Regions from separate parts of the Citrobacter sp. LJND-P06 genome, predicted to be linked through region 3. Evidence: predicted binding sites of a transcription regulator. Region 3 holds the regulator's gene; each other region holds the start of a gene.

Region 1 (3,279 bases), 730 kb from region 3:
CAACGGTCACCAGCGCTTTGGACCAGGCCACAGAGCCGACGATATCCTGCTCCGCCAGACGATAGTCGAAGCGCAAAGAGTCATTGAACTGTTTGAACCGTTGATCCGCCGCCTGTGTAAAACGCCCACCCCAAAGTGCCATAGCAAATTTCCTTAATAATCAAATTTTTGCCCGGTGGCGCTGCGCTTACCGGGCCTACAAGCCCACATTGGCCGGATACGCAAAGCGCCATCCGGCACAGAATCTTACGCCAGAATACGCGTACCGATCGGCGTACCATTAAATAACGCCGGAAGTTGTTCCGCATGACGCCAGGAGGCGATATCCACCGGACGACCCAGCGTACGCGCCGCATCCAGAGCCGCATTCACCTTCACAATCATGCCATCAGTAATGATGCCCTGTTCAATCAGTTGTTCCGCTTTGTCGGCGGTCATCTCGGCAATACGCTGGCCTTTCCCGTCGAGAATGCCGCTCACATCGGAGAGCAGAATGAGATCCGCACCGAGCGTTGCCGCCAGCGCGGTTGCTGCCTGGTCGGCATTGACGTTCATCAACTCGCCTTCTTCGGTCACGCCGATTGAGCTAACCACCGGCAGAAAACCGCTTTCCAGCAGGGTGTTAATCAGCTTAGGCGAACCCGGCTGCGCCAGTCCAACATGGCCTAACGCTTCGTCGAGCTGAGTCACTTTTACGCTGTCACCGTCGCCAAGATAAAGACCCACAGAGGCAATATGATGTTTCTTCGCCCACGCCAGCAGGGTTTTGTTTGCCGTCCCCGCCAGCGCGCCGGTAATGATGTCAATCTGGTCAGCAGGCGTCACACGCAGGCCGTTTTTCTTTTTCACCGGCAGGTTGAGCCCTTTCATCAGCTCATCCACCACACAGCCGCCGCCATGCACAATGACCAGCGGACGCTGATGCGATTCACGATAGTCCACCAGTGCAGTAAACAGACGCTCCAGCGCCTCTTCGCTATCCAGTAATACGCCGCCCAGCTTGATAATCAATGGATTCATCATTGCACCCTTAAATAAGAGACTGCGTTTCGGCAAAGCCAAAACGGATGTTAGCGCACTGCATGGCCTGCGCCGCTGCGCCTTTCAATAAGTTGTCTTCGGTTGCCACAACAATCAGGTGCTCGCCCTGTACTGCGAATCCGATATCGCAGAACGGTAACCCAACAACGTTCTTCAGTGCCGGAACGCCTTTGTCATACAGACGCACCAGCGGTTTATCACCATACGCCTGTTGCAATACCTGTCCGACCTGAGCCTGCGTGACACCCGGTTTCAGGCGGCAGGTAATGGTTTCCAGAATGCCGCGTGGGAAGTTCCCCAGATGCGGCGTGAAGATAACGTCGGCTCCCAGATGCGTTGCGATTTCCGGCTGATGGCGGTGCGTAAACACGCCGTACGGTTGCAGGCTCACTTCGCAGAAGCTATTTGAAATTGCGGCCTTGCGCCCGGCGCCGCTCACGCCGCTGGTGGCGTTAATCACCGGCCACTGGGAAAGCTCCAGCAGATCGGCATCAATCAGCGGTTTTAGCGAAAGCTGCGCTGCCGTGGGGTAGCACCCCGGAACGGCAATCAGGTTCGCCTCTTTCAGTTTATCGGCGTTCCACTCGGCCAGACCGTACACCGCCTGCTCCAGCAGTTCAGGGTGCTGATGCGTAAAACCATAATATGTTTCGTAGAAGGCGGCATCATTAACGCGGAACGCACCGGATAGGTCGAACACCACACAGCCTGCCGCCAGAAATTGCGGCGCCAGGTCGTGACTCACCTCATGGGCAGTGGCGAGGAACACCACATCCACCCCTGCGCTAAACTCGCTAATATCAGACATCGGTTGCAACGGTAGATCGACAATGCCCTTTAACTGCGGATGTAAATCGGAGATTAACTTTCCCGCATCATTGCTTTGCGCTGAGACGGTCAAAGCGGTTATGGTCATATCAGGATGGCGATTTACATAGGTCACAAGCTCTGCGCCAGCATAACCACTGGCACCCACAATCAGCGTATTCAACATCGGGGCTGTTCACCTTCTTACGTCTATGTGATCGGGAAGACGGGAATCTTCCTCACCGGGTTAAGGTTTTTCACCTCACCTTACACTTGGTGGGTTTTATTACGCTTAACGTTATTGTATTTTTATTCACAAATACTGCATGAATATTGATACTATCATGACCTAAGGTGTGTCAACAATGAAAAACGATTTACCGCCATTTATCGAGATTTACCGCGCTCTGATTGCCACACCATCGATTAGCGCAACCGAAGAAGCGCTGGATCAAAGCAATGCGTCTTTAATCACTCTACTGGCTGAATGGTTTACGGATTTGGGCTTTCAGGTTGACGTTCAGCCCGTCCCCGGAACCCGTCATAAATTCAATATGCTCGCCAGTGTCGGACACGGTGCGGGTGGTCTGTTGCTAGCCGGGCATACCGACACCGTACCGTTTGATGATGGACGCTGGACGCGCGACCCTTTCACGCTGACCGAACACGACAATAAGCTCTACGGTCTGGGCACGGCTGACATGAAAGGTTTCTTCGCGTTTATTCTCGATGCCCTGCGCGACGTGGATGTCACAAAGCTGAAAAAACCGCTCTACATTCTGGCGACCGCCGATGAAGAAACCAGCATGGCGGGCGCGCGCTATTTTGCAGAAACCTCTTCTCTGCGCCCGGACTGCGCGATTATTGGCGAACCGACATCGCTGCAACCGGTGCGCGCCCACAAAGGCCATATTTCAAACGCGATACGTATTCTGGGTCAGTCTGGGCACTCCAGCGATCCGGCGCGTGGCGTGAATGCGATTGAACTGATGCATGACGCGATTGGCCGCATCATGCAACTGCGTGACGACCTGAAAGAGCGCTATCACTACGAAGCGTTTACCGTCCCGTACCCGACGTTAAATCTGGGTCATATTCATGGCGGCGATGCGGCGAACCGTATCTGCGCCTGTTGTGAACTGCATATGGATATCCGTCCGCTGCCGGGCATGACGCTAAATGATCTTAACGGCCTGCTCAATGACGCTCTGGCGCCAGTGAGCGAACGCTGGCCGGGTCGCCTGACGGTGTCAGAATTGCACCCACCGATCCCAGGCTACGAGTGCCCGCCCAATCATCAACTGGTTGAGGTGGTCGAAAAGCTGCTGGGGACGAAAACGGATGTGGTGAACTACTGCACCGAAGCGCCGTTTATCCAGACGCTATGCCCAACGCTGGTGCTCGGGCCGGGTTCCATTAACCAGGCCCATC
Region 2 (3,279 bases), 1.1 Mb from region 3:
ATACGGTCTGACCGCCGACAAAGGCTACACCGTTGCCGATCCGAATTTAGATGAGCTCTTTCAACTCTACAGCCAGTCAGGCCATGCCTATTGGGTGCTCGAGCAGGAGGGGAAAATTGTGGGCGGCGGCGGCATTGCGCCACTCTCCTGTAGCGAGCCGGATATTTGTGAATTGCAGAAGATGTATTTCCTGCCTTCTGCCCGCGGCAAAGGGATGGCGAAAAAGCTGGCGCTGATGGCGCTCGATCACGCCCGTGCGCAGGGTTTTAAGCGTTGTTATCTGGAAACCACTGCCTTTCTGAAAGAAGCGATTGCGCTGTATGAACATCTCGGCTTTGAGCATATCGACGGGCCGCTTGGCTGCACCGGCCATGTCGATTGCGAAGTGCGAATGCTGAAAGTGCTATAATGTTTCCCTCTCCTCAGGGAGAGGGGATTCCACTGTGAAAGCGAAACTCGTCGTCCGGCGAGGTGATTAACGCCGCCTCCACTTCACCAAAGAAGCGCACGCGCGGCGTAATATCCGCTTTTGACACCTGCTGCGCCAGCGCCAGGTAATCCTGATAGTGACGCGCCTCTGAACGCAGCAGCGAGAGATAAAATTTCTGCAACGGCTCATCGAGAAAGGGAGCCAGCGCGGCAAAACGCTCGCAGGAACGCGCTTCGATATACGCCCCGCAAATCAGCTTATCAATCAGCGTCAGCGGTTCGTGGGTACGCACCTCTTTCAGCATCCCTTTGGCATAGCGACTGGCGGTGATCTTCACATACGGGATCTGGCGCGCGGTCATGGCCTCGCGCACCTGCCAGAAGTGATGCAACTCCTCTTTGATAAGCAGCACCATACTGTCGATCAACGCCTGCCCCCACGGATCGTCCGTCTGCGGCATCGCGCTTTTGCCTATCTGCTTATGCAGGGCGACGAAATCGGGCTCCGGCCCTTCGCGGAAGGCAAACGCTTCGTAGGGCTGTAACCAGGCGAGCAACGCATCAGCGCCTTGTTTATCCGCAACATATTTACGCACCAGCAGCATCGCCGTTTGCGCGGCTTTCAGCTCACACACCAGGTGGTCAGTTAACAGCAGCGGGAGATTCGCCGGATCGCGGGCTTTATCGAGCCACGCCGTTGGCGTTGGGCATTGCAGAAAAGAGAGAACCGGGGAGAGTATTTGCGGGTAATCCATTGGCAACCTATCATTAAGGTACGACAGCAGGCGCTGTCGTACCGTATAGCATCTGGAACTTAGTGGCGCACACCGTCGTCGTCTTCGTCGACGAAATCTTCATCGTCGCCGTCTTCGCCGTTAGGGTCTTCAAAGTAGGTTCCCCAGCCGTCGTAGTCCACTTCAAACTTCTCTGCCAGATTCATCAGTTGCTCTACCTGAGCATCTATTATCTCAGCGTTCAGCGCGCATTCGCTGAGGATATCGCAGCAAATGACGGTATCGCCCTCTTCCACTTCCAGCTCTTCCGGCTCGGTCACTTCATAGCCGAGTTTGAACGCTTCGACCGCGGCTTTCTCCAGCGTTTCGAAGTCATCTGCGGAAAGGTGATGCTCAATGGTGTACAGCGCGTCGGGATCGCTGCCATCCTCGAGTAATTCTTCAATAATCAAGCGCGTCTCTTCACGCTGCTCTTCCAGTAGTTCCGGGTTTGCCATGGCTGATTCCTCATAATGTCCTGCCGATACTCTTATTGTCACATACCGCTGACATTGCCTCCACCTTTCCAGCAAAGATTTGTTAAACAGGGTTGCAAATGAATAACCATCCATATAAATTGAATTTATATTCAACAAGTGGTCTTAACCATGTGAGGGAACCATGTCTGCGTTATATCAGAAGCATTTCTTGAAGTTGCTTGATTTCACCTCCGCTGAACTTACCACTCTGCTGCAACTCGCCGCGCAGCTAAAAGCCGATAAAAAAAACGGTAGCGAAACGCCAAAACTGACCGGTAAAAATATCGCGCTCATCTTCGAAAAAGACTCGACCCGTACCCGATGCTCTTTCGAAGTTGCCGCATACGATCAAGGCGCCCGCGTGACTTACCTCGGCCCCAGCGGCAGCCAGATTGGCCATAAAGAATCGATCAAAGATACCGCGCGCGTGCTGGGGCGCATCTACGACGGCATCCAGTATCGCGGCTACGGCCAGGATATTGTCGAAACACTGGCGGCGTATGCTGGCGTGCCGGTGTGGAACGGCCTGACCAATGAATTTCACCCGACGCAATTACTGGCTGATCTGCTGACCATGCAGGAGCATCTGCCGGGCAAAGCGTTCAATGAAATGACGCTGGTGTATGCAGGCGATGCGCGCAACAACATGGGCAATTCGATGCTGGAAGCGGCGGCATTAACGGGGCTGAATCTACGCCTGGTTGCGCCAACGTCCTGCTGGCCGGAAGCGTCCCTTGTGGCGGAATGCAAGGCGATGGCGCAGAAAAACGGCGGTGATATCACACTGACCGAAGAGATTGCGGCAGGCGTAAAAGGCGCTGACTTTATCTATACCGATGTGTGGGTGTCGATGGGGGAAGCCAAAGAGAAGTGGGCAGAACGTATCGCGCTGCTACGTGAATATCAGGTGAATAGCGCGATGATGGCGCTGACCGATAACCCGCAGGTGAAATTCCTCCACTGCCTGCCCGCGTTCCACGATGACCAGACCACCCTCGGTAAGAAAATGGCACAGGAGTATGGTTTGCATGGCGGTATGGAAGTCACCGATGAAGTATTTGAGTCTCCGGCAAGCATTGTCTTTGATCAGGCTGAAAACCGTATGCACACCATCAAAGCGGTCATGGTGGCGACGTTAAGCCAGTAAGTTGAGTTGCCGGATGGCGCTGTGCCATCCGGCAAATGTGGGGAAATTATGCCACCAGCATCTTCACGACAGCCTTACGCACTGTCGCTGGTGTGCCCACCGCGCACAGCGGCTTATGCACTTCACCCGGATAAAACACCACGAAATCACCTTCGCTCAGCACGACGGTTTTTTCCTCAATGCCTTCGGGCAAAAATGCAATGTCTTTGTCCGCCAGCCAGTCCGTCTCCGGCGTACCCGCAGGTAGCGTACTGAACGTCATCCCTTCCTGTCCCTTTAACACGATCTGAATATCGAGGTAACGGGCGTGGAATTCGGCACGGCGCTTCTCAAACGGTTCCGTCATATCTTCTGAGATCAGATAGAACAGGCGGCTGCCGTCGATATCATGCTTACCCTTTTCGGTCGCATCCGTCACGTTTGCTTTGATATATTCAATCGCCTGGCGCAG
Region 3 (3,279 bases):
CGCGCTGGAAACGATGGACCAGGTGGCTGAAATTCGCCCTGGCTCGGAGATCTCGGTAGTCGTCATGCGGGATGACAAGCAGTTGACGCTGCAGGTGACCATTCAGGAATATCCGGCAACGAACTGAGTCTTTCCCGAAGCCAGAGACAAAAAAACCGGAGTCGCAATGCTCCGGTTTTTTTTCACTGATGGCGGTTCGCTTACTTATTAACGAACTCTTCGCCCAGGGTGATATCTTTCTTCAGCGTATCCAGCATACCTTCCATCGCATTCTGCTCAAAGGCACTCAGTTTGCCGATAGACTGGCGCTCTTCCACACCATTTTTGCCCAGCAGCAGCGGCTGTGAGAAGAAACGCGCATACTGGCCGTCGCCTTCAACGTAGGCACATTCCACAACGCCTTTTTCGCCCTGCAGCGCACGAACCAGCGACAGGCCAAAACGTGCGGCAGCCTGACCCATAGACAGGGTTGCAGATCCGCCACCGGCTTTAGCTTCAACCACTTCAGTACCCGCGTTCTGGATACGTTTGGTCAGGGCTGCGGCCTCTTCCTCGGTGAAGCTAACGCCAGGGATTTGCGACAGCAGTGGCAGAATCGTCACACCAGAGTGTCCGCCAATCACCGGTACTTCAACCTCAGTTGGCAGCTTGCCTTTCAGTTCCGCAACAAAGGTGTTGGAGCGGATGATGTCCAGCGTGGTCACGCCAAACAGTTTGTTCTTGTCGTAAACACCGGCTTTCTTCAGGACTTCTGCAGCGATAGCGACAGTGGTGTTCACCGGGTTGGTGATAATACCCACGCACGCTTTCGGGCAGGTTTTCGCAATCTGCTGAACCAGGTTTTTCACGATACCGGCGTTAACGTTAAACAGGTCGGAACGATCCATACCCGGTTTACGCGCCACACCCGCGGAGATCAGAACCACATCCGCACCTTCCAGTGCCGGGGTTGCGTCTTCGCCACAGAAACCTTTGATCTTCACAGCAGTTGGGATATGGCTCAAGTCAGTGGCCACACCTGGGGTCACTGGAGCGATGTCGTACAGGGAGAGTTCTGAACCTGAAGGCAGTTGATTCTTTAACAGTAATGCTAGCGCCTGACCGATACCGCCAGCTGCGCCGAGGACTGCAACTTTCATCCTAAACTCCTTATTATATTGATAAGCTAAGTGTTTAATGCTCCGCGGCGGCGACCTTAATTCACAAAATTAATGATTACAATACTCACGTGTCAAGAATGCGGAGTCACGCGAATTTGGCTTTTATGCATTTAATTTACGTAATCCAAAGCCACTGCAGCAGTAGAGCAACTTTTCCACAGGTGCGGACAATATACCCTACTCCCCCCTCAAAACAACATCAATTTGATAACATTTAATTTACTTTTAACCTTATTTGCGAGCCGTGACACAGGCATGTTTCTTGATAACGAAATTTGATAAAATTCCGCTCTTTCATAACATTATTTCAGCCTCGAACAAGGCAGACTGTTTGCATAAAAATTCATCTGTATGCACAATAATGTTGTTTCTACCGCCATATTACGGGTGACTTATGCGAAGCTCGGCAAAACAAGAAGAATTAGTAAAGGCGTTTAAAGCGCTGCTTAAAGAAGAAAAATTCAGCTCACAGGGTGAAATCGTCCTCGCTTTGCAGGATCAGGGCTTTGATAACATCAACCAGTCCAAAGTCTCACGTATGCTGACAAAGTTCGGCGCCGTGCGAACCCGCAACGCAAAAATGGAGATGGTGTACTGCCTCCCGGCAGAGTTGGGTGTCCCCACGACATCCAGCCCGTTAAAGAACCTGGTATTAGATATCGACTTCAATGATGCCGTTGTGGTGATCCATACAAGCCCTGGCGCTGCGCAACTGATCGCACGCCTGCTGGATTCACTGGGCAAAGCGGAAGGTATCCTCGGGACAATTGCGGGCGATGACACCATTTTCACAACCCCTGCTAATGGCTTCTCGGTGAAAGATCTGTACGAAGCGATTCTCGAACTGTTCGAACAAGAGCTGTAATCCCCTCTCCCCGCCGCCATACACGGCGGGGAAAATCCTGTCTTCCCCCCTGCTTCACGCATGTTTCCACTGCTTTTAATTTAACGAATAGTGCGTTTAACCGCTGAAACACATTCACCCAATCAATGATAAATTCAAAAACGCACATTTTGTTAAATATCATATCTTTATGAATTTATTAGCTTTAAATCGAAAAACTCGCCATCAGGCGCATTTTTAATTCCATGTGATTATAAAAACCATATTTTTTAATACTTAATTACCCACTAAACCATTAGCAGGGTATTAATTAATCGCGTGACTAGTGTATACTTGATTTTGTGATGAGGGTCACGAAACAAAAGACCCCAATAAAAGAATTCGACGAGGTAAATATCATGAAAATCAAAACAACGGTTGCTACGTTAAGTATTCTGTCTGTTCTCTCATTCGGTGCATTCGCCGCAGATTCCATCAATGCCCAGCAGGCGCAAAACCGCGAAGCTATCGGTTCGGTTTCCGTCAGCGCGGTCGGCTCTTCACCGATGGACATGCATGAAATGCTGAACAAAAAAGCGGAACAACAAGGCGCCTCCGCATATCAGATAACCGAAGCGCGTAGCGGTAGCCACTGGCACGCCACCGCAGAACTGTACAAATAAGTTACGCCTGGTATCGCTAATGCAAACAGTCACTCGCGGGAATATCGCATAAGAACACCCTGCAAACCGCTGAGTTAACCGTATTGAGGAATGTCTATAATGAACACTAAATATCTTATCGCTTCACTCGGCCTGGCTTCCGTTCTCTCTTTCGGCGCAAACGCCGCCGTACACCAGGTCAACGCGCAAGAAGCACAAAATCTGCAATCCATGGGCAGTATCTCTGTTTCTCAGATTGGTAGCTCGCCGATGGATATGCGTCAGGAACTCGCCGCTAAAGCCGAGAAAGCAGGCGCCAGCAGCTATCGCGTGGTTGAACTGAAAGAAGGGTCACAGTGGCACGCCACGGCAGAACTCTATAAATAAACCCTCGTCGTCTAGTCCGACGACTTGCCCCCGCCTGTCGGGGGCTTTTTTATACCTGACGTTTAGATCCGAACGTTAAAACGTAGCTGTCCTTCCAGCTCTTCTTCTGCTTCATCGAACAGCAAAATCAACGCCCCATAACGTCGGCGCTGCTTTTCAGGTAGATGAACAAACTCTATTTCCAGCGGCAACGGCAATACTTCGCCGGTCACTATCTCCCACAAAGAATCCAGATCGCTGATCTGTT

What was found. The regulator ArgR, encoded in region 3, controls arginine synthesis, uptake and breakdown. The targets are predictions, from matches to a motif close to ANTGAATAAAAATACANT.
Region 1: argC (N-acetyl-gamma-glutamyl-phosphate reductase) is a predicted target of ArgR. The motif match lies at 2,149-2,166, and genes of this name have one in related genera.
Region 2: argF (ornithine carbamoyltransferase) is a predicted target of ArgR. The motif match lies at 1,779-1,796, and genes of this name have one in related genera.

The regions. Positions count from the first base shown of each region.
Region 1 is NZ_CP187317.1:4,389,290-4,392,568, forward strand. It holds gene argH (argininosuccinate lyase) at 1-142, opposite strand, end outside; gene argB (acetylglutamate kinase) at 247-1,023, opposite strand; gene argC (N-acetyl-gamma-glutamyl-phosphate reductase) at 1,031-2,035, opposite strand; gene argE (acetylornithine deacetylase) at 2,214-3,279, shown strand, end outside.
Region 2 is NZ_CP187317.1:4,041,195-4,044,473, forward strand. It holds gene ACO7SM_RS19100 (GNAT family N-acetyltransferase) at 1-409, shown strand, start outside; gene miaE (tRNA isopentenyl-2-thiomethyl-A-37 hydroxylase MiaE) at 423-1,184, opposite strand; gene rraB (ribonuclease E inhibitor RraB) at 1,244-1,660, opposite strand; gene argF (ornithine carbamoyltransferase) at 1,824-2,828, shown strand; gene ACO7SM_RS19120 (YhcH/YjgK/YiaL family protein) at 2,875-3,279, opposite strand, start outside.
Region 3 is NZ_CP187317.1:456,901-460,179, reverse strand. It holds gene degS (outer membrane-stress sensor serine endopeptidase DegS) at 1-127, shown strand, start outside; gene mdh (malate dehydrogenase) at 201-1,139, opposite strand; gene argR (transcriptional regulator ArgR) at 1,555-2,025, shown strand; gene yhcN (peroxide/acid stress response protein YhcN) at 2,403-2,666, shown strand; gene yhcN-B (DUF1471 family stress response protein YhcN-B) at 2,766-3,032, shown strand; gene ACO7SM_RS02190 (barstar family protein) at 3,095-3,279, opposite strand, start outside.